DNA from 2 places in the Bradyrhizobium sp. SZCCHNRI2009 genome. Region 2 is predicted to be linked to the other one. Evidence: predicted binding sites of a transcription regulator. Region 2 holds the regulator's gene; the other holds the start of a gene.
What was found. Region 2 encodes PhoB, which activates phosphate uptake and scavenging genes when phosphate is short. Its sites were predicted from a motif close to TGTCATNNANCTGTCAT; they were not measured.
Positions count from the first base shown of each region.

Region 1: QX041_RS05735 (glycerophosphodiester phosphodiesterase family protein) is a predicted target of PhoB. The motif match lies at 2,624-2,640, and genes of this name have one in related genera.

Region 1 is NZ_JAUEUH010000001.1:1,261,487-1,276,601, reverse strand. Features, by position in the region: tRNA gene QX041_RS05745 (tRNA-OTHER) at 1-39, shown strand, start outside; gene QX041_RS05740 (TROVE domain-containing protein) at 216-1,556, shown strand; gene QX041_RS05735 (glycerophosphodiester phosphodiesterase family protein) at 1,640-2,620, opposite strand; gene QX041_RS05730 (3' terminal RNA ribose 2'-O-methyltransferase Hen1) at 2,816-4,195, shown strand; gene QX041_RS05725 (polynucleotide kinase-phosphatase) at 4,204-6,765, shown strand; gene QX041_RS05720 (hypothetical protein) at 7,048-7,212, shown strand; gene QX041_RS05715 (hypothetical protein) at 7,268-7,543, shown strand; gene QX041_RS05710 (cysteine rich repeat-containing protein) at 7,610-8,176, shown strand; gene QX041_RS05705 (Lin0512 family protein) at 8,660-9,004, opposite strand; gene QX041_RS05700 (ethanolamine ammonia-lyase subunit EutB) at 9,268-10,653, shown strand; gene eutC (ethanolamine ammonia-lyase subunit EutC) at 10,653-11,444, shown strand; gene QX041_RS05690 (ABC transporter ATP-binding protein) at 11,465-12,184, opposite strand; gene QX041_RS05685 (ABC transporter ATP-binding protein) at 12,177-12,932, opposite strand; gene QX041_RS05680 (branched-chain amino acid ABC transporter permease) at 12,929-13,930, opposite strand; gene QX041_RS05675 (branched-chain amino acid ABC transporter permease) at 13,930-14,802, opposite strand; gene QX041_RS05670 (ABC transporter substrate-binding protein) at 14,813-15,115, opposite strand, start outside.
Region 2 is NZ_JAUEUH010000004.1:127,802-142,916, reverse strand. Features, by position in the region: gene QX041_RS15805 (HoxN/HupN/NixA family nickel/cobalt transporter) at 1-428, opposite strand, end outside; gene QX041_RS15800 (trypsin-like serine protease) at 605-1,921, opposite strand; gene phoB (phosphate regulon transcriptional regulator PhoB) at 2,069-2,776, opposite strand; gene phoU (phosphate signaling complex protein PhoU) at 2,793-3,509, opposite strand; gene pstB (phosphate ABC transporter ATP-binding protein PstB) at 3,540-4,361, opposite strand; gene pstA (phosphate ABC transporter permease PstA) at 4,358-5,239, opposite strand; gene pstC (phosphate ABC transporter permease subunit PstC) at 5,243-6,241, opposite strand; gene pstS (phosphate ABC transporter substrate-binding protein PstS) at 6,339-7,349, opposite strand; gene QX041_RS15765 (LysR family transcriptional regulator) at 8,298-9,227, opposite strand; gene QX041_RS15760 (Dabb family protein) at 9,345-9,671, shown strand; partial or broken gene QX041_RS15755 (NAD(P)-dependent oxidoreductase) at 9,740-10,642, shown strand; gene QX041_RS15750 (intradiol ring-cleavage dioxygenase) at 10,656-11,540, shown strand; gene QX041_RS15745 (FAD-linked oxidase C-terminal domain-containing protein) at 11,605-12,999, shown strand; gene QX041_RS15740 (sugar ABC transporter ATP-binding protein) at 12,996-14,519, shown strand; gene QX041_RS15735 (ABC transporter permease) at 14,512-15,115, shown strand, end outside.

The DNA of each region.
Region 1 (15,115 bases), on a different contig from region 2:
ATCGAGAGGTCGTGGGTTCGACTCCCATCCGGCGTTCCATGCGCCGGTAGCTCAGCGGCAGAGCACTATCCGCTCCATGCCAGTGGAGCGGAACTCAGCATTCGCCCGTTCCCGGCGCGCGGTCCCCTGCCGCGCATGGTCTCCGAGACGAGATCATGCGTGACGGCCGGTGCTCCGGCCATTCCATCCATCATCAACCCAGAGAGGAGGCCATCATGGTCAGGCTCAACAAGTTCCTGCGCGCCTTCACCCATGAGGGCGCGCCGTCCCGGCAGCTCGCGCCCGAGCAGGCGCTGCAGCGCACGCTGATGAGCTGCCTGCTGTGGGAGGACCAGTTCTACGAGGACGGGATCGCGATCGCCGAGCGCATCAAGGCGCTGGTGCCGCTGGTCGAGCCGCGCGAGGTGGCTCAGCTCGCGGTCCGTGCACGCGAGGAGATGAAGCTGCGGCATGCGCCGCTGCTCGTCGCCCGCGAGATGGCGCGGCTGCCCACGCACCGTGCGCTGGTCGCCGAGACGCTGTCGCGCATCATCCAGCGGCCGGACGAGATGACCGAGCTGCTGGCGATCTACTGGGCGGATTCTCTGGGTCCGCAGCAGCAGCGCAAGCGGCAGCCGGTCTCGGCGCAGGTCAAGAAGGGGCTGGCGAAGGCGTTCGCCAAGTTCGACGCCTATCAGCTCGCGAAGTATGACCGCGAGGGACCTGTGCGGCTTCGCGACGTGCTGTTCCTGGTGCACGCTCGGCCCAGGGACGCCGCGCAGGAGGCGGTGTGGAAGCAGTTCGCCGATGGCGGGCTGCCGTCACCCGACACCTGGGAGGTCGCGCTCTCGGCCGGTGCGGACAAGCGCGCGAGCTTCGAGCGGCTGCTCTCAGAGAAGCGGCTCGGAGCGCTGGCGTTGCTGCGCAACCTGCGCCTGATGCAACAGGCCGGGGTGTCGCGGTCGATTATCGCGGCCGCGATCGAGACGATGCGGACGGACAGGATCCTGCCGTATCGGTTCATCACGGCGGCCCGGCACGCGCCGGACTTCGAGCCCGAGCTCGAGGCCGCGATGCTCCGGTCGATCAAGGGCTACGCGCGGCTTCCGGGCCGCACGCGGCTGCTGATCGACGTCTCCGGCTCGATGTTCGCATCGCTGTCGGCGAAGTCGGAGATGACGCGCGCGGACGCGGCGTGCGGGCTGGCGATCCTGGCCCGCGAGGTCTGCGACGAGGTGGAGATCTTCACGTTCAGCGACAAGGTCGTGAAGGTGCCGCCGCGGCGTGGCTTTGCGCTGCGCGACGCGATCCTCGGATCGCAGCCGCATTCCGGGACCTATCTCGGGCGTGCGGTGGGCGAGGTCGACCGCAAGGGAGACCGCCTGATCGTCTTCACCGACGAGCAGAGTCACGATGCGGTGCCGGCGCCCAAGGCGCGCGGGACCATGGTCAACGTGGCGTCGTACCAGCACGGGGTCGGCTACGGACCCTGGACGCGGGTCGACGGCTTCTCCGAGGCCGTGATCGCCTGGATCGCGGCGCATGAGGAGACTCTGCGCGGCGCGACCCTGCACTGACGACAACGGACCCGGACGCGTCACAGACGCGCCCGGGTCTTCCGTTAATCAGGCACATTCGGCGCCGACTTGCGCTGCCTGCTTCAAGGCGTCTGCTTCAGCAGCGGCGCCACGGTTTCGATCTCGTCGGTCATGACGCCGCCGGTAAAGTTCTTGGGCAACCTGGCGATGTCGTCCGGTGTGTCCAGCCCGGCCGAGAAGGCCTCACCACTATAGGAGCCGACGACGAAGACGCTGCTTTCGGCGCGCGTCATGCGCGCGAGGAATCGGTCCGGCCAGCCCCACAGCCACGGCGCGACATTGATCGGGACCAGCACCATCATGTTGTGGCACGCGGACGGCACCAGGCCGGTCCAGCCATAACCGAGATAACGGACCAGGCAGCTCTTCAGCATGCCGCGCGACATGACCTTGAGATCCGGCAGAGACGCCCTGAGCGTCGCGATCGGCGCGTCGCCGCCATAGACCGTCAGTCGCGCCCGTCGCGCGCCAGGCAAGCGCGCCAGAGCATCCGCCAGCAGTCGGCCTTCCGCCGGATCATTGCTCTTGACGTTGATCAGGAAAGCCTTGTCCGGAAAGGCTGCGAGCACCTCGTCCAGCGACGGCATCAGGCCGACGCCCTTGCCGCGGAATGGAAAGGTGCGGCCGCCATCGGAGGTGTAGCCATAACCGATATCGAGCTGCCGCAACGCCGTCATCGCATGCTCGCGCGTGACGCCCTTGCCATCGGTGCGACAGTCGAGCGTCCAGTCATGGAACACCGCGAACTGGCCATCGGTGGTTGGGTGCACGTCGAATTCCACGATATCGGCGCCGGCCAGAAAGCTGGCGTGCATCGAGGCGATGGTGTTCTCGAGATACTCATGCGTCGGCGGCAGCATCCGCGCCGCGGTGCAGGTTTCGCTCGTCAGGCCGGTGCGATCGAACTGCTGTGACAAACCGCGATGAGCCAGGAGATGCAGCCGCCCAGCCTCCTTTGTCACCTGCAGATTGGCGTTGTTGAAGAACATGAAGCCGGCGCAGATCAGCACCAGCAGCCCGGCGATTTTCAGGACTCTGCTCATGCGATGTCAATTCCATGACGATTCGAGCCGAATTGCGTCCCTGCCCTCGTTCTGCGCAAGAGCCGTCTTGCGGAGATGGTGCACCTTTTGTCCAACGCTCCCAGCGCCGATGCGAAAGCGAATGCGAGAACGGCCACCGCCAAACTTTGGCTTCGAAGCACTGGATCGCTGTTCCTTCATCCGGTATCTGACCTCATGTTTCTGTCCATCGCCACCACCCATCAGCCTGCCACCGATCTCGGCTACCTGCTCAACAAGCATCCGGAGCGGCTGCACGAGCTCGAGCTCACCTTTGGCAAGGCGCTGATCTTCTATCCCGAGGCCAGCGAGAGCCGCTGCGAGGGGGCGCTGGTGCTCGACGTCGACCCGATCGGCCTCGTCCGCGGCAAAGGCCAAAGCGACGGGCTGCTCGACCAATATGTCAACGACAGGCCCTATGCCGCGTCGTCGTTCCTGTCGGTCGCGCTGAACAAGGCGTTCCGGACCGCGATGAACGGCGTCAGCAGCGCGCGCCAGGAGCTCGCCGACAGCGCCATTGCACTCGAAGCGGTTGTGACACCCCTGCCCCTGCGCGGCGGCGAAGCCGTGCTGCGGCATTTGTTCGAGCCGCTCGGCTGGCAGGTCGATCTCACCGCGATCCCGGGACCGCAAGGCGATCCGTCGAGCCGCTACGTCCGGCTCACCTTGCGCGGCACCGCGCGGCTCAGCGCGCTCCTCAATCATCTCTACGTGCTGATCCCCGTCATGGACGACGCCAAGCATTATTGGGTCGGCGACGAGGAGATCGACAAGCTGCTCAAACGCGGCGAAGGCTGGCTCGACGCCCACCCCGCCAAGGAGCTGATCGTGCGCCGCTATCTGCGCCATCGCGGCGTGCTCGCGCGCGCGGCGCTGGCCCGGCTCGCGCCGGAGACGCAGGACGAGGCCATCGAGCCCGAGGCGCGCAGCGAGTCAGAAGAGACACTGGAGGCGCCGACCCGCCTCAACGACCTGCGCATGGCCGCCGTGGTCGAGGCGTTGCGGGCGAGCGGCGCCAAAATTGTCGCCGACCTCGGGTGCGGCGAAGGCAGGCTGCTGCAGCTCCTGGTCCGCGAGCGCTGGGTCGACAGGCTGATCGGGCTCGATCCCGCCGTCCGCGAGCTGGAGCGCGCGGCCAAGCGGCTGAAGCTGGGCGCGCCCGGCGCGCCGCCCGAGGGTCGCGTCATGCTGTTGCACGGTTCGCTCACCTATCGCGATGAGCGCTGGGCCGAGGCCGATGCGGCGGCACTGGTCGAGGTGATCGAGCACCTCGATCCCGACCGACTGCCGATGCTCGAGCGCGTGGTGTTCGGCGCAGCGCGGCCGCGCGCGGTGATCGTTACCACGCCGAACGCCGAATACAACGCACTGTTTCCGAGCCTGCCCGCCGGGCAGTTCCGCCACCGCGACCATCGCTTCGAATGGTCGCGCGCCGAGTTTGCCGACTGGGCGCAGCGGATCTGCGCAACCTTCAACTATCAGGCCGCCTTCTCCGGCATCGGCCATCACGACGAGAGCCATGGCGCGCCGACGCAAATGGCCGTCTTCACCCGCTGAGCAATTCCATGAACATCGACATCCCCGATTTCGCGCTGATCGTGCTGATCGGCTCGACCGGCTCCGGCAAGTCGACCTTTGCTGCGAAGCATTTCCTGCCGACCGAGGTGATCTCCTCGGATCATTGCCGCGCGCTCGTCGCCGACGACGAGACCGACCAGGGCGTCTCCGCCGACGCGTTCGACATCGTCCGCGAGATCGCCGGCAAGCGGCTGAAGCACCGCCGGCTCGCGGTGATCGACGCCACCAATGTGCGCCCCGCCGACCGCAAGGGCTGGGTCGAGCTGGCGCGAAAATGGCATGCGCTGCCGGTCGCGATCGTGTTCGATCCCGGCATCGACGTCTGCATCGACAGAAACAAGTCGCGGCCTGAGCGCAGCTTCGGCGGCCCGGTCGTGCAGCGCATGGTCTCGGAGGTCCGCCGTGGCTTCGGTGGCCTGCAGCGCGAAGGCTTTCGTCAGGTGTGGAAGCTCGACAGCGTCGCGCGCATCGAGGCCGCCACCATCGCGCGGCAGCCGCTGTGGACCGACAAGCGGCACGACACCGGGCCGTTCGACATCATCGGTGACGTCCATGGCTGCGCTGATGAGTTGCAGGCGCTGCTGGCGAAGCTCGGCTATCAGGTCAGATGGCGCGATGACGACGGCCGGCGCGCCGTCAGCGTCACGCCGCCCGCAGGCCGCAAGCTCGTGTTCGTCGGCGATCTCGTCGACCGCGGCCCGCAATCGCCGGACGTGCTGCGCATCGTCATGGGCATGGTCTCGGCAGGCACTGCCTATGCCGTGCAGGGCAACCATGACCGCAAGTTCGGACGCTGGCTCGCCGGTCGCAAGGTCACGATCGCGCACGGCCTGCAGGCCACGATCGACCAGCTCACCGGCGAGGATCGAAGCTTCCGGGACAGCCTGCCCGGCTTCCTCGACGGCCTGCGCAGCCATGTCTGGCTCGATGGCGGCCGGCTCGCGGTGGCGCATGCCGGGCTGAAGGAGGAGATGATCGGCCGCGGCTCCGGCGCGGTGCGCGAGTTCGCGCTGTATGGCGAAACCACCGGCGAGATCGACGAGTTCGGCCTTCCCGTGCGCGCCGACTGGGCCGCGAACTATCGCGGACCGACCACCGTGGTCTACGGTCACACGCCCGTGCTCAATGCCGAATGGGTCAACAACACGCTGTGCATCGACACCGGTTGCGTGTTCGGCGGCCGGCTGACGGCGCTGCGCTGGCCGGAGCGTGAGCTCGTCGAGGTCGAGGCTGAGCGCGTCTGGTGCGAGCCGGTGCGTCCGCTCGCGCCTCGCGCCGGCAGCGCCTCCGCGCAGGCCGAGGCGGATCAGCTGCTCGATATCGATGACGTGAGCGGCCGCCGATGGATCGACACCAGGCTGCGCGGCCGCATGGTCGTGGCTGAGGAGAACGCGGCCGCTGCGCTGGAGGTGATGAGCCGTTTCGCGCTCGCGCCGCAATGGCTGGTCTATCTGCCACCGACCATGTCGCCATCGGAGACCAGCGCGCGCGACGGCTGGCTGGAGCGCCCCGAGGAGGCGTTCGCGCATTTCCGCGCCCGCGGCGTCGAGCAGGTGGTGTGCGAGGAGAAGCACATGGGCTCGCGCGCCGTCATCGCGCTGTGCAGGAGCGCCGATATCGCCGGGGCCCGCTTCGGCGTCGCGGGCGGCGAGAGCGGCGCGATCTGGACCCGCACCGGCCGCGCGTTCTTCGACGATCCCGCAATGAGCGAGGCGCTGCTGGCACGGCTGCGCGATGCTGTCGACAGCGCCGGCCTCTGGCAGGAGCTGCAATCCGGCTGGCTGCTGCTCGACGCCGAGATCATGCCGTGGTCGGCGAAGGCCGGCAGCCTGATCGAGAGTCAGTACGCGCCGGTCGCGGCGTCATCGGTTGCAGGGCTCGAAGCGGCGGCAGACGCGTTGGCGCGCGCCGCCGCGCGCGGTCTTGATGTCGCGGCACTCGGCGATCACCTCCGCGATCGGGTGACGCGGGCGCGGCGATATGGCGAGGCATGGGCACCCTATGTCTGGCCGGTCCGCGGCATCGACGATCTCAAGGTCGCGCCGTTTCACCTGCTCGCCAGCGAGGGCCAGGTCTGGTTCGATCAGGACCATGTCTGGCACATGACGCTCGCCGATCGGCTGGCCGCCGCGTCAGCATCCGTGGTCACCCGCACGCAGTGGCGCACCGTGGCTCTGGCTGACGAAACGGCCATCGCCAACGCCATCGCATGGTGGGAGCAACTCACGGCCGGCGGCGGCGAAGGCATGGTGGTGAAGCCCAAGAACTTCGTCGCGCGCGGACCGAAGGGTCTGATCCAGCCGGCGCTGAAAGTGCGCGGCCCAGAATATTTGCGCATCATCTACGGCCCGGAATATGATGCGCCGGAGCACATCGCCCGGCTGCGCCAGCGCAAGCTCGACGGCAAGCGCAACCTCGCTTTGCGCGAGTTCGCGCTCGGCCATGAGGCGCTGACCCGCTTCGTCGCCCGCGAGCCGCTGCGCCGCGTGCACGAATGCGTGTTCGCGGTGCTGGCGCTGGAGAGCGAGCCGATCGATCCGCGGCTGTGAGCCGCTCAAGAACCAACAAGGCCGATCTTCTGCGATGTACAAGCCGATCTTGCGTGATTGGATATGGGCCGACGGACGCGGACCAGAGCTGCGACGAGGGCACTTTTTTGGCCATGGATTGAACTAGATCGCCCTCGATTATCTGAACCCGGACTGGGCTGCCGAAGACGATATGCGACACTTGATTCTTCACAAGGCTCAAGTGCACCAAGTCACGCCAGAGGAAGTCCATGACTATTCCCGCGAATAGTCAGTTGGGGGCCCGCGATCGATCAAGCCGCCGTGGTGGACCTGGGAAAGTCGGACTGGCTGCTGAGCTTCGCCCAGCGGCATCTGGCCCGCTGCCGACATTTTCGCATCATGTTCTATGACGAATATGTCGACGTCATCTGCGAGAGTATCACAGCCGCCCATGGTGCCTACGCTCCGGGTTGCGGCACCCAGTGACGGGCGCTCTCAAGCCAAAACGTGACTTTGAGCAACCGAGTTGCGGAAGGAAGCCATGGGGTCGTTCATCACCAACCTGCACATTCGTGACGTCGCACCTCACGCGGTCATCGAGGCGCTCAAGTCTCTCCGCGTCGTTCCGGCCTATGTGCGTGGCTCGCCCGCCGATGCCTGGACCAGCATTTTCCCCCAAGCCGCGTTTCAAGATGAAGCGGGCCTGCGCGATGACCTCACCCTGGTCCGCACTGTCCATGCCAGACAGCTTCGAGTTCCCCATCCAGCGACGCACCAGACCAGCCCCACGCGGCCATGGACTCCCCCTTCGGCTTGATCCTGCGCAACGAACGGACGCACGACACACGCCACCGTGCCTACACCGCTCCCCAAGGAGGCTTGAATGAGGACGTCCGTGCAACTCGCCATTGTCATCGCCGCCACCGTGGCCATGCCCGCTTTCGCTCAGGGAACCGGGCCGGTGGCAACGCAATGCGCCGCTGACATCCAGAGCTTCTGCTCCGGCAAGCAGCACGGCGCAGGCCAGGTTCGCGCCTGCCTCGAGAGCAACCGCGAGAAAGTCTCGGCGGATTGCCGCCAGGCCCTCGACAGACACTACGGGACCCGGCCGAGGCAAATGCCCAAGACGCTGAGTATGCGCATCGGCTGGCCTGGCCCCGTTCCGGGTGCAAGCCAGCCGGCAACTTTCACAGCGATCGGGCCAGGCCCGGGCAAGATTGTCTGCGCCGAGACGATGCGATCTTCGGCGCCAAACGCAGAAGGTCGGCACCCGCCTGATCCCATGGTGACAATGAATCAGTCCGCGGCCGTGGCCGCGACCTCAGGGCAGCGCACCGCCGGCGGGAAAAGGCGCGCGGCGAAACACTCGTTTCAACAGCCCCTGCAATGCGATCGCGGTTCGCACGCCTGGTCCACGAAAATTTCGCTTTTGTTTTTCCGAATTCTGTGAAATACTCCGCCCGTCCCGCCTCGCCATGAGGGGCGCTTCGCGATCGTCACGAACGTGGAGGCGGGATGCGATGGGCGCAGCTCTGCCGCAGCATGGCCTTGCCGTGCGGACGAACGGCAGGATGCGCCGGCGAAATCGTGTGGTCCTGGCCTCCCGATGCCGAGGTCAAGCCGGCTGAGATGATGATCGGCCGGCGACGGGGGCAACAAAGCCCGGTCCCCGAGGAGAGCACGTATCAGCCGGAAAACCGTTGCGCAGGGAAGGCCGGGATCGTCCGGCTGAGCCTGTGGTTCCTGCCCCGTGCACTTCTTCACGCACGGGGGCCGCGGGTATCAGCGGATACCCGGCCTTCCCTGCGCCCTCTGTTCAAAGAGGGACAGCGTACGATCATCACCCGGGCGCGCAACGTGCCGCGGGATCGCGATGACATGCTGTTTGACATTCACATCAGAACGCCACGCGCATGACCCCTGCGCGAGAGCGTCACTTGCCGTCGTCGAGATGGACCAGCACCGCCGCATTGGCGATGATGATGGCGTCGCTGCCGGCCTCGGCCGCAATCTCCAGCCCGCCTTTGACCGCGGTCACGGTCACCGTGCCATAGGGCAGCTCCTTGGCCACTGCAGCGGTGTCGACAGCCTCCGGGTTCGGCACGCCGATGGTGACGTCCACGAACATGTCCTGCGGCGTCTTGCCGACCATGCGGAAGAAGCCGAGGCTGGAATGGCGGATCGCGTCCGACACCGCGCGCTTGGCCGCCTTGGTGGCGTCGCGGCCGTGGACGTCGACGCCCATGCCCATCTCGGTGATACAGCGGACGCGCGCCATGTCGTGTTTCCCTCGGTTGCTTGCCTCGTATGCCATGCGACCTTAGCCAACGGCGCGGCCGACGCAACCCGGGTGGACACCAGCGCCCCCGCCGCAGAAAATGGTCATCTGATGCCGACATATATCGTGCAAGATGATGCGCTGGACGAACCCGAGAACAAGGTCTTCGAATGATGTTCCTCCCCGTCTTTCCCGTGAAGGCGATCCATCGGCCGGATCCGGCAGGCATGGCTGACCACGAGGAACATTGAAGGAGAACGCCAATGGGTTTTTCACACACGCTGGGCGGCACGCGCTACCGGTTCGACGACCTCAGAACCTTGCTTGCGAAGGCAACGCCGTTGCGCTCGGGCGACGTGCTGGCGGGCCTCGCCGCGGAGGATTCCGCCGAACGCGTGGCGGCACGGATGGCGCTCGCCGAGCTGCCGCTGCGCCATTTCCTCAACGAGGCCGTCATCCCCTACGAGACCGACGAGGTCACGCGGCTGATCGTCGACCAGCATGACGGCAAGGCGTTCGCTCCCGTCGCAAGCCTCACGGTCGGCGACTTCCGCGAATGGCTGCTGTCGGATGCGGCCGACGCAGATGCACTCAGCGGCGTATCGCCAGGGCTGACGCCGGAGATGGTTGCTGCGGTCTGCAAGATCATGCGGCTGCAGGACCTGGTGACGGTCGCGGCGAAATGCGAGGTCGTGACGCGCTTCCGCTGCACCATCGGCCTGCCGGGCCGGATGTCGACACGGCTGCAGCCCAACCATCCGCTCGACGATCCCAAGGGCGTCGCGGCCTCGATCCTCGACGGGCTGATGTACGGCGTCGGCGACGCGACGATCGGCATCAACCCGGCGAGCGACGACGTCGAGACGATGGTGCGGCTGCTCGACTTGATCGAGACCTTGCGGCTTGCCTCGCATGCACCGATCCAGTCCTGCGTGCTGGCCCATGTTACGACCGCGCTGAAGGCGATCGAGCGCCGCGCGCCGGTCGATCTCGTGTTCCAGTCGCTGGCCGGCAGCGAGGAGGCCAATCGCGGCTTCGGCATCACGCTGTCGCTGCTCGACGAGGCGCTCGCCGCGGCCGAAGGCCTGCAGCGCTGCCCCGTCGGGGGCAACGTGATGTATTTCGAGACCGGACAGGGCAGCGAGCTCTCCTCCGGCGGCCATTGCGGGGTCGACCAGCAGACCTTGGAGGCACGCTGCTACGCGGTCGCGCGGCGCTATCGGCCGCTGCTCGTGAACACCGTGGTCGGATTCATCGGTCCGGAATATCTCTACGACGGAAAGCAGATCATACGCGCGGGCCTGGAGGATCATTTCTGCGGCAAGCTGCTGGGGCTGCCGATGGGCTGCGACGTCTGCTACACCAACCACGCAGAAGCCGACCAGGACGACATGGATGCGCTGCTGACCCTGCTTGGCGTCGCCGGCTGCACCTACATCATGGGTGTGCCGGGCGCTGACGACATCATGCTGAACTATCAAAGCACCTCGTTCCATGACGCGCTCTATGTGCGCAAGGTGCTCGGCAAGCGCGCGGCGCCGGAGTTCGAGACCTGGCTCGCGGCCACCGGCCTCAGCGATGCCGGAGGCGAGCTGCGCTTCGAGCCGGCGCGGCTGATGCCGGCGCTGCCGCTGCTGGAGGCCAAGTGATGGGCGGCTCCGACAAGAGCGACTCGCCGGCAACGTCGTCATCGGACGATTGGCGCTGGCTGTCACGCTATACCGAAGCGCGGATCGCGTTGGGACGCTGCGGTCCTGGCCTGCCGACATCGGCACATCTCGCCTTCCAGGCTGCCCACGCCGAAGCGCGCGATGCCGTGCTGAAGCCGTTCGACGCCGAGCGCTTTGCCGCCGAGGCGACCGCGCATGGCTGGCCGGCCCTTGCCGTGCACAGCCGCGCTGCCGATCGCGCGACCTATTTGCAGCGCCCCGACGCAGGCCGCCTGCTCTCGCCCGCGTCGGAAGCGGTGCTGTCGGAGCCACGCGCGCCGGCCGACATCGTGCTGGTGGTCGCCGATGGCCTGAGCAGCCGCGCGGTGCAGGTCAACGCCCTGCCCGTGCTCGATGCGCTGATGCCGCGCCTGGCTGCAACCGGCCGACGGCTGTCGCCGGTGATCGTTGCTTCGCAGGGCCGCGTCGCGCTCGCCGATCATGTTGGCGAGCTGTTCGGCGCGTCGGCCTCGATCATCCTGATCGGCGAGCGCCCGGGCCTGAGCGCGGCCGATTCCCTTGGCCTCTATCTCACCTGGATGCCGCGCCGGGGCCGCGTCGATGCCGAACGCAACTGCATCTCCAACGTCCGCCAGGGCGGCCTCGCACCGGCGGATGCGGCGAGCCAGGCGGCCGAACTGATCCAGCGCATGTTCCTCCACCAGGCCGCCGGCGTCAGCCTCGCCCGGCTGCCGCAGCTGCCGGCGCCGGATGGAGATGGCGCGTCATGATGCCGGCGCAGTCCGAAACATCACACCGCGCAATAGCGGTCCTGGATATCCTTGTCGGCCAGCAGCGCCGCGGCGCTGCTCTCATGCACGACCTCGCCCTGGTCGATGATGACGGCGCGATCGGCGAGCCGCAGCGCCCATTCGACGTTCTGCTCGACCAACAGCAGCGTCTTGCCCTGGTCGCGCAATCGCCGGAACAGCACGCCCATCTCTTCGACGAGCACCGGCATGATGCCTTCGGACGGCTCGTCGAGCAGAACCATGCGCGGCCGCGCGATCAAGGCCCGCGCGATCGCCAGCATCTGCTGCTCGCCACCCGACAGCGTGACGCCCTCCTGATCCAGCCGCTCGTTCAATCGTGGAAAGGTCTCCGCAACCTCGGCGAACGCCGCGCGCTCCTCGATATCGGCGCTGGCGGCGACCAGCCCAAGCCGCAGGTTCTCGCGCACCGACAGGCCCGGCACGATGCGGCGCTCCTCCGGAACATAAGCGAGCCCGAGATGAAAGCGCTTGTGGGCCGCAAGCGGCAGCAGATCATGGCCGGCAAAGCGCACGCGCCCCGCGGCCCGGGGCATCAGCCCCATGACGGTGCGCAATGTCGTGGTCTTGCCGGCGCCGTTGCGGCCGACGAGCGCGACCACCTCGCCCTCGCTCACGCGCAGCGAGATGCCGTGCAGGACGTGGCTGGCGCCATACCAGGCCTGGAGGCCGTCGAGCTCGAGCAACGCGGTCTCAGCCATAGCCTTCACTCTGTCCCAGATAGACCCGGCGCACGTCGGGGTTGGATCGGATGTCCTCAGGACGACCGTCGGCGAGCAGCCGGCCGTGATGCAGCACCAGCACCCGCTGGCTCAGGCCGAGCACCATCTTCATCTTGTGCTCGACCAGCAGCACCGTGCGCTTCTGCGCCAGCCGCTCCAGCAGCGCCACCATCTCCTTGGTCTCTTCCGGCCCCATGCCCGCGGTCGGCTCATCGAGCAGCAGAAGCTCCGGTTCGGAGACCAGCGCAATGGCGATCTCCAGCGCGCGCTGCTGGCCGTGGGCGAGATACTTCGCGAGCTCGCCACGCCTGCCGATCAGGCCGACCGCCATCAGGGCCGCATCGGCGCGTTCGCCGAGTTCGGCAAGATCGGCGCGCTTGCGCCAGATGTCGTAGCTTACCCGCATCGCCTGGGCGGCGACTCGGACATTCTCGTGCACCGACAAGTCGGGAAAGATGTTGGTGATCTGGTACGAGCGCGAGATGCCCTGATGCACGAAGCGATGCTGTGGCAGGCCGTTCAGCTCGCGGCCCTTGAACCGCAGGGTGCCGCTGCTCGGCGACAGCGTGCCGGAGAGAATGTTGAAGAAGGTGCTCTTGCCTGCCCCGTTCGGGCCGATGATCGAGGTCAGCTCACCGGCCGCGAACGCGACTGAGATGCCTTCGAGCGCGACGAAGCCGCCGAAGCGACGGCCGATCCCGTCCGCGCGCAACAACTCGGTGCTCATCGGCGTTGCCTCGCGATCGGCAGCACATCGAGGAACGTGCCCCAGATGCCCTTGTGCAGGAACAGCACGAACACGACGAAGATGGCGCCGACCACGATCTGCCAGTGCGGCGTCCACAATGACACGACGTCCTCCAGGATCAGGAAGACCGCGGCCCCGACGAACGGCCCGAAGAAGCTGCGTGCGCCACCGAGCAGCACCATCATCACGATCATGCCGGAGGTCTGATAGTGCAGGATGTCGAGCGGAACGATGGATAAATGCAGAGCTGACATGCAGCCGCCGACGGCGGAGATGGCGCCCGACAGCATGAACACGATCAGCTTGCAGCGCTCGACGTCGTAGCCGCAGGCCCGCGCGCGCTGCTCGTTCTCGCGGATCGCCTCGATGACCGCGCCGAATGGCGAGTTGAGGATGCGCGACTGCACCCAGATCGCGATCGCCGCGAGCACCATCAGCACGTAATATTTGTTCACCGGATCGAGGAAGTTGATCTGCGCGCCGAACAGACCGATGTGGTCGACCGTGAAGCCGCGCAGCCCGTTCTCGCCGCCGGTGAAGGAGGAGGCCTGCAGCGCCACGTAGTAGACGAGTTGCGCCAGCGCGAGCGTGACCATGGAGAAATAGATGCCGCGGGTGCGCGTCGAGATCGTTCCGATGAATGCGGCGAGCGCCATGCTCGCCGCGATCGCCAGCGGCACCGCGGCAAACCACGGCAGGCCCCAGCGGCCGATGGCGATGCCGGTCAGATACGCGCCGGTGCCGAAGAAGGCGGCGTGGCCGAACGACAGCAGCCCGGTGTAGCCGAACAGGAGGTTGTAGCCCATCACCACGACGCCGTAGATCAGGACGTTCACGGCGAGCGCCTTCGACGGCAGCAGCCAGGGCAGCAGCGCCAGCGCGACCAGCGAGACCAGCACGCGGTGATCCGCGAGAAGCGCGAAGAGGCGCTGCGCCTGAGGAAGCGGCGGTGCTTCGCCGGTCGAATGCACCGTCATCACGCTCTCCCCTTGAGGCCGAACAGACCCTGTGGCCGGATCAGCAGGACCGCGGCCATGAGCGCGAACATCACGATCGTCGCCATCTCGGGCGCAAACAGCGCGACCATGCTGATGCAGATGCCGACCATCAGCCCCGCGACCACGGCGCCGACGATCGAGCCGAGGCCGCCGATCACGGTGACGACGAAGGCCTCCGCCAGCACCAGCGTTCCCATCTCGGGATTGACGCTGCGCATGGGTCCCGCCAGCACCCCACCGAGCGCGGCAAGGCCGACGCCGAGGCCGAAGATCGCGAGCCACACCTTGCCGATGTCGACCCCGAGCACCCGCATGATCAGGGGATCACGGGCGCCGGCCCGCACGATCAGGCCGACCCGGGTCTTCTCCAGCATCAGCCAGAGCACCAGCAGCACGACGGCGACCAGCGCGATCACGAACAGACGATATTTGGGGAAGAAGCCGACGCCGAGATCGACGACGCCGATCAATTGGGACGGTGTCGGAAACGGAATACCGTCGCTGCCGAACACGATGCGCACCCCCTCGACCAAGATGTAGCTGAGACCGAAGGTGAGCAGCAATGGATCATCGATCGACCGGCCATACAGGCGCCGGACCAGGACGAGTTCGATCAGCATGCCGAACGCGCCGACCAGAATTGGGGCGAGCAGCAAGCCCCACCAGAAGCTGCCGGTCAGCGATGCCAGATACAGACCGGCATAGGCCCCGATCATGAACAGCGCCCCATGGGCGAAATTGACCACGCCGAGCATGCCGAACACGATGGTCAGGCCGAGCGCAGTGATGACCAGCACCGCCCCAAGGGCGATGCCGGAAAACAGCTGCATGATGATCAGCGAGAGGTCCATGCGATCAGGATTAGGTGGCGTGGCCGAGTTCGCCGCAGCTGCGCAGCATCTCGTCCGCCCCGGGATCGCTGGCCACGATCGCGAACAGGTCGTTCTCGCTCGCCATCGCCGACTTCTTCTTGGATTCCAGCACAAGCACCGACTGCACCGACTGGTGGTCGCATTTGCGGTAATGCTGCGGGCCCTTGGTCAGATCGTATTGCAGCCCCTCCAGCACCGCGATGACCTTATCGGTGTCGGTGCCACCGGCGGCCTGCATCGCCTGCAGCAGCGAGCCGACGCCGGAGTAGCCATAGGCGCCGTAGTCGGTCGG
Region 2 (15,115 bases):
AGGAAGCCGGCCGAGACCGACGTGCCGATGACGCCGCCGATCGCCCTGATCGCGCTCTCTTCATCCAGGAGGTCGGCGCCGGCGATGAGGCTCACGACGATGGTGGCGATGACGACGACGCTGGAATGGCCGAGCGCAAAATAGAGGCCGGCGGCGCGCGGGGCGCTACCGTCCTGCACCAGCTTCCGCACGACGTTGTCGATCGCCGCGATGTGATCCGCATCGACCGCATGGCGCAGTCCGAGCAGCCAGGCCAGCATCGCGGTGCCGACGATGGCGGGCCGGTCGGCGTAGAGCGCGAACGCCCAGGCCCAGGCGAGCGCGTTGGCGGCGACCAGCCCGCCGACGAGCGCAACGTTGCGGCCGGGCTGCGATCGCCACCACAGCAGCCGAGGGGCACGAGGATGATCAATTTGAACAATCGTCATACTCGGACTATAGCAAGAGCCAGGCCAGTTCGGTAAAGCCCCCCGCTGCAGGCAAAAGCTGCAGGAAAACGTGGGCGGCCCTTCCCGGATTGCCCTCTCGCTTGGCAACCCGCTATCCAGTCACGCACAGTTCATGACCAGCGGCGGGACATCTTCTTCTCTCGCCCCTCCTTCGCTCACCGCATCGAGGCACTCTGTGCCGTGATCTCGCGCCGCACGACCGCCTCGAACTGGCTCGCGGGGGCTGCGAACATCAGCCGGGTCTCCTCGTGGAACGCCGAGAAGATGCCGACCACGGCCGGCTGTCCGCCGACTTCGGCCATGATGGGGGAGCCCGAATAGCCGAAATTGGCGAGGCAATGCACCGTCAGCAGCATCCCGTCCTTGGTCATGCCGGCGCTGCAATTGCGCTGGCCGGTCGGCGAATAGCGCCGCTCCTGGCCGTAGCCGATCTCGGAGATGGTTCCGGCCGAGGTCGCAGCCTGCAATTCCTCGCGCGTCAGCGCCTTGACCGCGACCGGCTTCGACGGCAGCGCGTCCTTCAGCACGATCAATGCCCAATCGGCGGGCGAGCGGTCGAGCGACCACCTGTCGTGCCGGGTCGGGACGAAATCGGGCGCCACGATCAGCTTGTCGGCGACCGACGATGCCGCCGGCGTGCCCCTGTTCATGCCGGCCAGGAAGCGGACGTTGCCGGGGCTGACCTGCGCCACGCCGTTGAACACGCAATGCGCCGCGGTGAGCACGACGCGCGGCGCGACCAGCGTGCCGGTGCACCAGCCGCCGGTCGAGTATTGCGCGACGGTGACGACGCCGATCGACGACGCCGGCCACGAGGTGGGATCGACGACCTCGCCGATGTGACGGTCGAGCCCGAGCAGTTGCTCCGGACGCGGAGCGGCGATGCCGGCCTCCGCCGATTCCGGCTTCGGCCGCCAGGCCGCAATGGCAGTCTGAGCCTGGACGCGCTGCGGCTCGGTCAACTTGACCCGCTGCACGTCGCGGCCGGCCGATCGCACGCCGCTACGGCCCGCCATCACCAGCCAGGCATAGCCCTGCACGACGTCCTGTTTCACACCGCGGCCGTCGAGCAGCATCAGGCCGAGCATGTATTGCGACTGGGCGAAGCCCTGCGCCGCGGCGCGGCTGAACCAGCGGCCGGCTTCGCCGTAATTGCTCGCAACACCTTCGCCGTTGACGTAGGCGATGCCGAGATAGTGTTGCGCGACGGCGAGCCCCTGATCGGCGGCCTTGCGGTACCACGCCAGCGCCTCGGCGGGGTTGCGCGGTTGGCCCCAGCCGAAGGCGTGCATGAAGCCGACGTCGAACTGCGCCCGCGCATCGCCCTTGGCGGCCAGCGGCAGCAGCCGTCGCATCGCCGCCGCATGCTGCCCGTTGCCTGCCGCCGCGACCGCGTCTTCGAGCTCGGCGGCCGTGGCGCCCGCCGCGCCGCCGAGCAGCACGGCAAGAGATATGATGATGGTCTTGATCAAGGGCGTCCGCTGGGACCGAAACATCGTGACGGGCCACGAAGCAGACACGATCAAGACGGCGGCGGCGTGGCGGAAAGCGGACCGCGATCTCCTCAATCGGGCCGCCTCGCGCCTCACACCTGCTGCGTCCTCACGCCGGATCGCCCCTTACACCTGCTCGCTCTTGGCGAAGCGATCATCGAGCGCATAACCGGCGCCGCGAACGGTGCGGATCGGGTCCTGCTCGCGGCCGGGATTGAGCAGCTTGCGCAGGCGGCCGATATGGACGTCGACGGTGCGCTCGTCGATGTAGATGTCGCGGCCCCAGACACTGTCGAGCAGCTGCTCGCGGCTGAACACGCGGCCGGGATGCTCCAGGAAGAACTCGAGCAGGCGGTATTCGGTCGGGCCGAGATCGATCGGCCGCCCAGAGCGCGCCACGCGGCGCTTCTCGCGGTCGAGCTCGATGTCGCCATAGGACAGCACGGTCGCCAGCCGCTCCGGACTCGCCCGCCGCAACAGGCCTTTCACCCGCGCCAGAAGCTCCGGCACCGAGAACGGCTTGACGATGTAGTCGTCGGCGCCGGTCGCGAGGCCGCGCACGCGCTCGCTCTCCTCGCCGCGTGCGGTGAGCATGATGATCGGCAACTGCCGGGTCTCGGTCCGCGCCCGCAGGCGGCGGCACAGCTCGATGCCGGACAGGCCCGGCAGCATCCAGTCGAGCACGACGAGATCGGGAACACGCTCCTTCAGGCGCGTGTCGGCTTCGTCGCCGCGCGCCACGGTCTCGACCTCGTAGCCTTCGGCCTCGAGGTTGTAGCGCAGCAGCGTCGTCAGCGCCTCCTCGTCCTCCACCACCAGAATTCGGGCGCCCATGTCTGAACCGTCTCTCTCAGTTGCCGGGGATCGTCGATGCGAAGCTCGTCATGTCGCCCTTCGGGCGCTTGTCCATGATCTGCTGGCCTTCGATCATATAGAACACCGTCTCGGCGATGTTGGTCGCGTGATCGCCGATGCGCTCGATGTTCTTGGCGCAGAACATCAGGTGGATGCAGAACGAGATGTTGCGCGGATCCTCCATCATGTAGGTCAGGAGCTCGCGGAACAGCGAGGTGCAGATGGCATCGACTTCCTCATCGCCCTTCCACACCGTCATCGCGGCCGGCAAATCGTGCGCGGCATAGGCGTCCAGCACCGTCTTGACCTGCGACTGCACGAGATCGGTCATGTGCTCGAGCCCGCGGATCAGCTTCAGCGGATGGAAGTCGCTCTCCAGCGCCGCGACGCGCTTGCCGATGTTCTTGGCGAGATCACCGATACGCTCCAGATCGGTCGCCACGCGCATCGCGCCGACGATCTCACGCAGGTCGACCGCCATCGGCTGTCGCCGGGCGATGGTAAGAACGGCGCGCTCCTCGATGATGCGTTGCAGCTTGTCGACCTCGGCGTCGGTGGCGACCACCTTCTGGCCGAGCGCGATGTCGCGCCGCACCAGCGCATCGACGGAATCGACGATCAGCCGCTCCGCGAGGCCGCCCATCTCCGATACCAGACGGGTGAGGTCCTGCAGATCGCTGTCGAACGCCTTGGCGGTATGTTCACTGGCCATGATGATCTCCTGAAGACAATGTCGTCGGCGTCAGCCGAACCGGCCGGTGATATAATCCTGGGTCCGCCGATCGCTCGGCGAGGTGAAGATCTTGCTGGTGTCGTCGAACTCGATCAGCTCCCCGAGATACATGAAGGCGGTCTTGTCGGAGACGCGCGCCGCCTGCTGCATGTTATGCGTCACGATGGCGATCGTATAGTTTTCGGCGAGTTCCTGGATCAGCTCCTCGACCTTGGCGGTCGAGATCGGATCGAGCGCCGAGCACGGCTCGTCGAACAGGATCACCTCCGGCCGGACCGCCACGGTACGCGCGATGCACAGCCGCTGCTGCTGGCCGCCGGACAGCGACAGGCCCGAGGCGTTGAGCTTGTCCTTGACCTCGTTCCACAGCGCGCCGCCGCGCAGCGCCTTCTCGACCCGGTCGTCCATCTCCGACTTGGAGATCTTCTCATAGAGGCGGATGCCGAAGGCGATGTTCTCGTAGATCGTCATCGGGAACGGCGTCGGCTTCTGGAATACCATGCCGACCCGGGCACGCAGCAGGTTCAGATCGAGCTTGGGATCGAGGATGTTGGTGTTGTCGAGCATCAGCTGCCCGGTCGCCCGCTGCCCCGGATAGAGATCGTACATCCGGTTGAAGATGCGCAGCAGCGTGGACTTGCCGCAGCCGGACGGGCCGATGAACGCGGTGACGCGGTTGGTGCCCAGCGACAGGTTGATGTTCTTCAGCGCGTGATGGTCGCCGTAGTAGAAGTTGAGGTTGCGCGCGGTCACCTTGGCCGGCGCATCCGGAAGCTCCTTGCCGTGAAGAGCGTGATTGGGCTGACTGACGGAGACGGACAGTTCGGTCATTTGGTGTTCCTCTCGGCGCCGAGAATGCGTGCACCGATGTTCAGGGCGAGCACGGCCAGAGTGATGAGAAGGGCTCCGCTCCAGGCCAGTTGTTTCCAGTAGGCATAAGGGCTCTGGACGAAATTGTTGATGGTGACGGGCAGGTTCGCCATCGTCTTGGAAAGGTTGAGGCTCCAGAACTGGTTCGACAGCGCGGTGAACAGCAGAGGCGCGGTCTCGCCGGCGACGCGGGCGGTCGCCAGCAGCACGCCGGTGATGAGGCCCGAGCGCGCCGCCCGATAGGCGATGCGGCGGATCACCAGCGAGCGCGGCAGGCCGAGCGCAGACGCCGCCTCGCGCAGCGGGTTGGGCACGAGCAGCAGCATGTCCTCGGTGGTGCGCAGCACCACCGGGATCACGATGACCGCCAATGCAAGGGAACCCGCGAGTGCCGAGAAGCCGCCCATCGGCACCACGACCGCACCATAGATGAACAGGCCGATGATGATCGAGGGCGCCGACAGCAGGATGTCGTTGATGAAGCGGATCACCGAGGTCAGGCGGTCGTTGCGACCGTATTCGGCGAGATAGGTGCCGGCAAACAGGCCGAGCGGCGCGCCGATGCCGACGCCGATGATCGTCATGATCAAGGAGCCGACGATGGCGTTGCGCAGGCCGCCTTCGCTGGAGCCGGGCGGTGGCGTGTCGGCGGCAAAAACCTGCAGGCTGAGGCCGGCGAGTCCGTTATAGAACAGCGTGAACAGGATCAGCGCCAGCCAGGTGACGCCGAACATCGCGGCGGCAACGCAGAGGCCGCGGATCACGATGTCTCTGCGGCGCCGGCGCGCATAGATCGGATTGACCGGCGCATCGAGTGTAAGCGTGTCAGCGCTGGACATGGCTTATTTTCCCGCCTTGGCTTCGAGCCGCATGAGCATCAGCCGCGCGCTCGCCAGCACGAAGAAGGTGAGCACGAACAGCAGCAGGCCGAGCAGGATCAGGCTCGACTGGTGCAGCCCGTCGCTCTCCTGGAATTCGGAGGCGATGGCGGCCGAGATCGTGGTGCCCGGTGCGAAGATCGAGGATGAGATCCGGAACGAGTTGCCGATGATGAAGGTCACCGCCATCGTTTCGCCGAGCGCACGTCCCAGCGCCAGCATGACGCCGCCGATCACGCCGACACGGGTGTAGGGAATGACGACGCTGCGCACGACCTCCCAGGTGGTGCAGCCGACCCCGTAGGCGGCTTCCTTCAGCACCGGCGGGACCGTCTTGAACACGTCGACCGAGATCGAGGTGATGAACGGCAGCACCATGATCGCCAGGATCAGCGAGGCGTTGAACAGGCTGAGATAGGACGGCGGACCGGCGAAGATGTCCTGCAGCACGGGGATGCCGGCGCAGAGATTGATCATGAACGGCTGGAACGTATAGGCCAGGAACGGCCCCAGCACGAAGAAGCCCCACATGCCGTAGATGATCGAAGGAATGCCGGCGAGCAGCTCGATGGCAAGTCCGATCGGACGGCGCAGCCATTGCGGGCACAGCTCGGTGAGGAAGATCGCAATGCCCAGACCGACCGGAATGGCGATCAGCATCGCGATGAAGGACGTGACCAAGGTGCCGTAGATCGGGCCGAGCGCCCCGAGCACCGGCGGATCGGCCGACGGCGCCCAGCGCCGCGTCCACAGGAATTCGAAGCCATATTCTCTCATGGCCGGCCATGCGCCGACGATGAGCGACAGGATGATGCCGCCCAGGATCAACAGGACGGAGATCGCGGACAGCCGCGTGATCCAATAGAAGGTCACGTCGCCGAGCTTGAAGGCGCTGAGCGCGCGTGCCCGGTCATAGGGGCCGGCAGCAGCCGCGATATCGCTGACTTCGGTCTGAACCGCCATCTCTGCCAATTCTGCCCCCTGTTCCTTGGACACGCCTCAACCCCGGTAGCGCCCCTCCCCCGGAGGCCGGGAGAGGGGGATTTTCGATTCGTCCAGCTCAGCTCTTGATGTCGGCCGACCAGGTCTTCTCGATCAGCTTCACGACGCTGTCGGGCATCGGGATGTAGTCGAGCTCCTCAGCCATCTTGGCGCCCTTCTCGAACGACCACTTGAAGAACTTGATGGCTTCGCCGGACGCCGCCTTGTCGGCCGGCTCCTTGTGCATCAGGATGAAGGTCGCCGCCGTCATCGGCCAGGACTTGTCGCCGGGCTGGTTGGCGAGGATCACGTAGTAGCCCGGGGCCTTGGCCCAGTCGGCATTCGCGGCCGCGGCCTGGAAGGCCTCGACGGTCGGCTGCACGGTCTTGCCGGCCTTGTTGATCATGCCGGTGTAGGTGAGCTTGTTCTGCTTGGCATAGGCGTACTCGACATAGCCGATCGAGTTCTTGGTCTGGCCGATGTTGCCGGACACACCCTCGTTGCCCTTGGCGCCGACACCGACCGGCCACTCGACGGCGGTGTTGAAGCCGATCTTGCTCTTCCAGTCGGCGCTCACCTCGGAGAGGTAGTAGGTGAAGTTGAAGGTCGTGCCCGAACCGTCGGAGCGGCGCACCACGGCAATCGCGTCGGACGGCAGCTTGACGTTGGGGTTCAGCTTCTTGATCGCGGCGTCATCCCACTTGGTGATCTTGCCAAGATAGATGTTGGCGAGCGTCTCGCCGTCCAGCACCATCTCGCCCGGCTTCACGCCCTCGAGGTTGACGACCGGCACGATGCCGCCCATCACCATCGGCCACTGCACCAGGCCGTCCTTCTCGAGCTGCTCGGCCTTGAGCGGCGCATCGGTGGCGCCGAAGGTGACGGTCTTGGCCTGGATCTGCTTGATGCCGCCGCCGGAGCCGATCGACTGATAGTTCAGACCGTTGCCGGTCTCCTTCTTGTAGGCGTCGGCCCACTTGGAATAGATCGGGAACGGGAACGTCGCGCCCGCACCGGTGATGTCGGCAGCGAACGCCGACGTCGATGCGGCGACCAAGCCGGCAGCGACGATAGCTTTGATGAAATTCATAGCTGGTCTCCATGCTTGGGAAGCGAAGCGCCATCTGCGCCCGATTGCGCTTCCCCGGCCGCTTTACGGGGCCTCAGTGTGGCTTTTATAAAGGTTCGATGACAGTCGGATGACAGTCACAAGCCGTTGATAATTCTAGGTATTTAGATTTTTATCCGAGTTTTTACGGATCGAGGGCGGTCGTTCGGGGAGGCATCGCCCCTGGCCTTTCGCAAGCATCGCTCAATCAAGATGGGCCTCCTTTGCCCGTGTCGCCCGCCGCACCTTTCGGTGTCGTCCCGGCCTTGCGCAGGGACCCATAGCCACCGGCGGATGTGGCCGGGCGGGATCGGTCGACCATCGTGCCTCGCACGCCTCCCTGGAGTTTTCGGTCCCGGATCGGCGCACGCGGTGCGCGCTTGTCCGGGACGACGCCATGAGGATTGGGTTGGCGCCGTTGGCCAACGAGACACGATCTCGCCGTCTCGCGGCTGGTGAGACCCGAGTGATGCATTCGTCGTGTCCCTCTGAACAACGAGAGGGCGCGAGGAAGGCCGGACCTCGGCTGAGGCCCGTGGCCCGCCTGCTCAAAAGAATGCAGGCGGCAGGTACCACAGGTACAGCCGGACAGACCCGGCCTTCCCCGCGCGACGGTGTTAACGGTGTCCTTCGTGCTCTCCCTGGGGATCGGCTTTCTTGCCCCCATCGCCCGCGCGTGCCGTCAAGCAACGACCACGGACTTGACCTCAGCATCGAGAGGCCAGGACCACACGACTTCGCCGTCCGTGCCGCCTGCGCTCGTCTGGCACAGCCGTCACGTCCATCGCAGCCCGCCTCCACGTTCGTGACGACGCGTACGTCCCTCTGCTCGAGGCGGGTTGCACGCAAGAGACCACGATTTCCGAAAAATAGCAAGATAATTATTTTTCTCAGAACATGATCCGCCCTCCCCCGCACGCGGGCATCGGCTCAATCCGGCTTGGGCGGCTCGATCCAGATCCCCGGGTCGGAATGGGCGCGGATGTGGTCGACGAGGAAATCGGCGAACACCCTGATCTTGGCCGGAAGCCTGACGCGGTTCTGGTAGGCGATGTTCATCGTCAAGAGCGGCAGCTCCCAGTCGAGCAGGACCGGCACCAGCCTGCCGGCCAGAATGTCGCTCTGCACGATGTAGAGCGGCTGGATCAGGATGCCGAGCCCGGCAAGCGCCGCCCCCTTGATCACCTGGCCGTCATTGCTGTCGAGCGTCGGCGCGATCCGAATGCTCTGGGCTGTCGCGCCGTTGCGCAGGGACAGGGAATACGGATCATTGGCAAGATTGTAGATCAGCATGTCGTGGCGCACGAGATCACCGGGAACGACGGGACAGCCACGGCTCGCGAGATAGGACGGCGCCGCCGCCAGCACGCGCCGCATCTGCCCGATGCGACGGACGACGATGCCCGAGTCCGGCTCATGCTCGCGGGTGCGGATCGCCACGTCGATGCCCGCCTCAATGAAATCCGGATAGCGGTTGGCGGCGATGATCTGCAGGTTCAGCTTCGGATACATCGCGCGGAACGCCGGCAGCATCGGCGCAAGATAGATCGTCGCGAACGACAGCGAGCTGGTGACGCGCAGCATGCCCTGCGGCGACAGCGCGCGATCGCTGACGGCATCCTCGGCCTCGGCCAGCTCGTTGAGCAGCGGGCCGCAGCGCTGCAGCAGCTCCTGCCCGGCTTCGGTCAGCCAGAGACGGCGCGTGTTGCGCTCGATCAGGCGCACCGCGAGCCGTTCCTCCAGCGCGCTGAGATGCCGGCTCGCCGCGGCGTTGGACATCCGTAAGGACTCGGCGGCCTTGGACAGGCTGCCCAGCTCGGCCGTCCGGGAAAACACCTCGAGCTGGAGCAGACGGTCCATTGTTACGCTGAGCGGAAAACAGAGTTACAATTTTTGGCCTTTATTTCCATTTCCTGCAAGGCAAAATCGTCCGACAAGAACAAAGCCCAAGAACAAAGCTCAGGTGAGGACGCTGGAATGACGGGGCCGATCAGGCACATCGTGATGTGGCGGCTGCGCGCCGAGACGGCCGCCGAGCGCGCGGCGGCCCGGCTCAAGGTCAAAACCCTGTTCGAGGGCCTCAAGGGCCGCATCGACGGCCTGACCCACATCGAGGTCGGTCTCGATGTCAGCGACGTCGACTATGCCTGCGACGTCGTCCTGTTCTCCGAATTTGCCAGCAGCGCCGCGCTGCGGGCCTATGCCTCGCATCCCGAGCACCTGCGCGTGCGCGAGGAGCTCGGCGACCTCAGGATCGGCCGCTTCCAGGTCGATTATCCCATCGCTGCAGCGCCCCGCGCGTGACGGAGGCGTTCACCTTCGACGGCCTGCCCGGCCGCGGGCCCGGCACGTGAAGCAAGCAACGGACGGCATCGATGTCATTTCCTGATAAGCGCCTCGCCTTCATCGGCATCGGCAAGATCGGCCTGCCGATCGCGGCGCGGCTTGCCAAGGCCGGCTATGACGTCACCGCGTTCGATCCCAACGCCGCCCGGCTCGATGAGGCACGTGCGCTCGGCATGGCCGCCGCGTCGTCCGCGACGGAGGCGGTGCGCGACCATGCCGTGGTCATCTCGTCGCTGCCCGACGACGCCGCACTGCGCGCGGCGATGCTCGGCAGCAACGGACTGATCGCGGTCATGGCGCCGGGCGCGATCCTGATCGAGACCAGCACCGTCGGCGTCGACGCGTCGAGCGCAGTCGCTGTCGCCGCCAACGCCCGCGACGTCGCCTATCTGCGCACGCCGATCTCAGGCAATGCCAGCATCGCCCACACCGGCGAGCTGACGTGCTTCGTGTCCGGTCCAAGAGAGGCGTTCACCCTGATCACGCCGGTGCTGGCCGGCTTCACGCGCGCGCAGACCTATCTGGGCGCGGCGGAAGAGGCGCGCTACGCCAAGCTCGCCGTCAACCTGATGATCGCGACGACGGCGGCGATGATGGCCGAAAGCCTCGCCCTCGCACGCAAGGGCGGCATCGCCTGGCCCGACATTCTGCAGGTGCTGCATGACAGCGCAGTCGCCTCGCCGATGGTGAAGTACAAGACCGCGCCGCTGCTGGCGCGCGACTTTGCCGCGACGTTCTCCTGCGCGCAGATGGCCAAGGATCTCGATCTGATTCTCGGCGCCGGCCATGCCGTCGGCGTGCCGCTGCAGCTCGCGGCGCAGGTCCGTGAGACCTATGGCGCGCTGATCGCGTCAGGCGATGCCGACACCGACTTCCTCGCCACCGTCCGGCATGTCGAGCGGCTGTCCGGGCTCGGCGAGCCTCTCTGAAAGGAGCCGCCTCTTGCGCAACTTCAACGAGACCACGATCACAGATGCCGTGCTCGAACGCCTGGCGGGCGCGCGTGATGCGCGGATCAAACAGGTCAGCGAGGCGCTGGTGCGGCATCTCCATGCCTTCGTGCGCGAGGTCCGTCCGACCCAGCAGGAATGGGAATACGGCATCGACTTCCTGACCCGCACCGGCCAGATGTGCGACGACAAGCGCCAGGAGTTCATCCTGCTGTCGGATACGCTCGGCGTTTCGATGCTGGTCGACGCCATCAATCATCCGGTGCCGGAAGGCGCCACCGAGACCACGGTGCTCGGCCCCTTCTTCGTCCAGGCGGCGCCAGAACGCGCCAACGGCGACGATATCGCGGGCCCGATGAAAGGCGATCCGCTGCTGGTGACCGGCTCGGTGTCGAGCGCGGACGGCGCGCCGCTGGCAGGCGCCGTGGTCGACGTCTGGCACTCCGACGACGACGGCTATTACGACGTGCAGCGGCTCGAGCAGATCGGCGATCTCGCCATGCGCGCGCGCTTCCACACCGACGCCGACGGCCGCTTCCATTTCTGGTCGATCAAGCCCGCCGCCTATCCGATCCCCAACGACGGGCCGGTCGGCGACATGCTCACGGCGCAGGGCCGGCATCCGTGGCGGCCGGCGCATGTGCATTTCATGATCTCGGCGCCCGGCTTCGAGCGGCTGGTGACGCATGTGTTCGTGGCCGGCGACCAGTATCTCGATTCCGACGTCGTGTTCGGCGTCAAGGACAGCCTGATCCGCGACTTCACGCGCTGCCCGCCGGGCCGTGCGCCAGATGGCCGCATGGTGGCGCAGGGATATTTCCATCTCAACTATGATTTCGGCCTGAAACGGCTTGCGGAGCGCGCCAATCAGGTTTGAGCTGAGCGGACGACAAGGACCGTCAAGAGTCCTGTCATCGTCGAGGAAGCGGACGGGAGGAATGATGGAGTTGCGGGTCGGCACCGGCGCATTGGCCGAGCGGCTTTCGAACCTGATCGGGCCACGCGCGAGTCTCGCGCGGGGCGTGCTGGATCAGCACGGCCGGAGCGAGTCGTACTATCCGGCGATGCCGCCCGACATCGTCGTGTTTCCCGAGACGACGCAGGAGGTCGCCGACATCGTCAGGCTGTGCGCCGAGGCTGCCACGCCGATCGTGCCGTTCGGCGCCGGCACGTCGCTCGAAGGCAACGCTGCGGCTGTCGCGGGCGGGGTCTGTTTCGACTTCGCCCGCATGAACAAGGTGCTGGCCGTGCATGACGCCGACATGGACGTCGTGGTGCAGCCCGGCATCACCCGCAAGCAGCTCAATGCGGCGCTGCGCACGACCGGCCTGTTCTTTCCGATCGATCCCGGCGCCGACGCCTCGATCGGCGGCATGAGTTCGACCCGTGCCTCCGGGACCATGGCGGTGCGCTACGGCACCATGAAGGACAACGTCCTCGCATTGGAGGTGGTTCTGGCCGACGGCCGGGTGATCCACACCGCGAAGCGTGCGCGCAAATCCGCCGCCGGCTACGACCTGACACGGCTGTTCGTCGGATCGGAGGGGACACTCGGCGTGATCACCGAGATCACGCTGAAGCTGCATCCCCTGCCCCAGGCGATCTCGGCCGCAACCTGCAGCTTCCCGACTTTGCACGACGCGGTCGACACAGCGATCGCGCTGATCCAGTCGGCCGTCCCCGCCGCCCGCATCGAGCTCGTCGATGACGTCATGATGCGCGGCATCAATGCCTATTCGAAGCTCGGCTATCAGGAGACGCCGACCCTGTTCCTGGAATTCCACGGCTCCGAGGCCGCCGTCGCCGAGCAGGCGCAGACGGCGGAGGCGATCGCGATCGAGCATGGCGGCCGCGGCTTCGCCTGGGCCAAGGCGGCCGAGGACCGCAGCCGGCTCTGGCACGCCCGCGACAATACGCTGTACGCCGGCCTCGGCCTGCGGCCGGGCGCCCGCGCCGTCATCACCGATGTCTGCGTGCCGATCTCCCGGCTGGCCGAATGCCTTACCGAAACGCGCCGGGACGCCGACGCCAACGGCTTCCTCGCACCGATCGTCGGCCATGTCGGCGACGGCAATTTCCACATGCTGATCCTGATCGATCCAAGCGATGAAAGCGAGCTCGCCGGCGCCAAGGCGCTGCAGGCCCGTATGGTGGCGCGCGCGATCGCGATGGACGGCACCTGCACCGGCGAGCACGGCATTGGCCTCGGAAAGGTCGACTATCTCGAGGACGAGCTCGGCGAAGCCGTCGCGGTGATGCGCGCCATCAAGGCCGCGCTCGATCCGGATGGCCTGATGAATCCGGGCAAGATCTTCGCCGGCGGAGCGCAGGCATGAGCGCCGCAGCCGCCATCGCATCCCCATCGCCTGCGCCGCTGCTGGAGCTGCGCGGGATCAGCAAGACGTTTCCCGGCGTCAAGGCGCTGGACGACGTCTCGTTTGCGATCTACCCGGGCGAAGTCCACATGCTGCTCGGCGAGAACGGCGCCGGCAAATCCAGCCTGATGAAGATCCTGTGCGGCGCCTATAGCGCCGATGCGGGTGAGGTCTATTACAAGGGTAAGAAGGTTGCGATCGCCTCGACGGCCGATGCGCAAGACCTCGGCATCGCCGTGATCTTCCAGGAATTCTCGCTGGTGCCATTCCTCGACATCGCGCAGAACATCTATCTCGGCCGCGAGCCGAAGGGCCGCCTGCCCGGCACCATCGACCGCCGCAAGATCCTGGCCGACGCCAAGCGCGTGCTCGACAGCATCGGCTTCGACATCGATCCTTCTGTCATCGTCGACACGCTCGGCGTCGCGCAGCAGCAGATGGTCGAGATTGCGAAAGCGATCAGCCAGAATGCGCGGATCCTGGTGATGGACGAGCCGACGGCGGCGTTGTCCGACCGCGAGGCGGAGCTATTGTTCGCGCTGATCCGACGGCTCAAGGCGGACGGCGTGGCGATCGTCTACATCTCGCACCGCATGGCCGAGGTGTTCGCGCTTGGTGACCGCATCACCGTGCTGCGCGACGGCCGCCGCATCGGCGATGTCAGCCCCGCCGACGTCACGCCCGACCAGCTCGTGCGCATGATGGTCGGCCGCAATGTCGACATGACCTATCCGCGCCAGTTCGCGGAAGCACCCGGCGAGCTGCTGCTCGAGGTCAAGGGACTGAGCGCCACAACCGGGATCGCCGACATCAACATCGAGGTGCGGCGGGGCGAGATCGTCGGCCTGTGCGGCCTCGTCGGCTCCGGCCGCACCGAGGTGGCGCGCGCGATCTTCGGCGCCGATCCCGTCAGCGAAGGCGAGATCATCTTCGACGGCAGGCCGATCGCGGGCGAGCCCGACATCGCGGCCCGCCGCGGCATCGCGCTGATCCCCGAGAGCCGCAAGAGCGAGGGCCTGGCGCTGCTGCGCTCGGTCGGCGACAACCTCGTGGTCTCGGCGCTGAAGAAGCTGTTTCCCAGCGGGCTCTACGATCCCCGCGGCGCACAGCGCACGGCGGACGGGCTGATCCGGCAATTGCGCATCGCAACACCGAATGCGCGGCAGACGGTCGGCCTGCTCTCGGGCGGCAACCAGCAGAAGGTCGTGATCGGCAAGTGGCTGGCGGCAGGCGCCAGGCTGTTCATCTTCGACGAGCCGACGCGCGGCATCGACGTCGGCGCCAAGTCCGAGATCTTCGCGCTGATCGACCGGCTGGTCGCCGATGGCGCGGCCGCGCTGATGATCTCGTCCGAGCAGATCGAGATCTGCCACGTCTGCGACCGCGCCTATGTCATGCGCGAAGGCCGCATCGCCGGGCACCTGGCGCGCAGCGAGCTGACCGAGGAGAATATCGTGCGACTGGGGATGCATGATGAGTGACGCCACCATCGTCGCGCCGCTCCGAACGCTGCAGCGCATCCCGGGCGTGGCGATCGTGCTGGTGCTGTTGATCGCGCTGTTCGGCGCGATCGCGCCGGGCTTCCTGTCGGCCGCGAACCTGTCCAACGTGCTGGTGCAGTCGACGATCCTGACCATGCTCGCGCTGCCGATGACCCTGATCATCATGACCGAAGGGCTCGACCTCTCGATGGGCGCGGTGCTGACGCTGACATCGCTCTGCGTCGCCATCGTCTCGCTCGCGACCAAGTCCGTGCTGCTGGGCCTCGGCGCCGCGGTGCTGGTCGGCGCGGCGTTCGGCACCGTCAATGGCTGGCTGGTCGCGATCGTCGGGATTCCGCCGTTCGTGGCGACGCTCGCCACGCTCGGCATGGCGCAGGGCCTGTCGCTGATCGTGAGCGACGGCCAGAGCGTGGTCGGCATTCCCCACGGCGTGCGCGACATCTATTCGGCGACGCTGCTCGGCATCCCCGTGCCGATCGTGATGGGGCTTTTGACCTACGCTGCGTTTCACGGCCTGCTCTATCACACCAGGTTCGGCACCTACATCTTCGCGCTCGGCGGCAATCGCGAGGCGC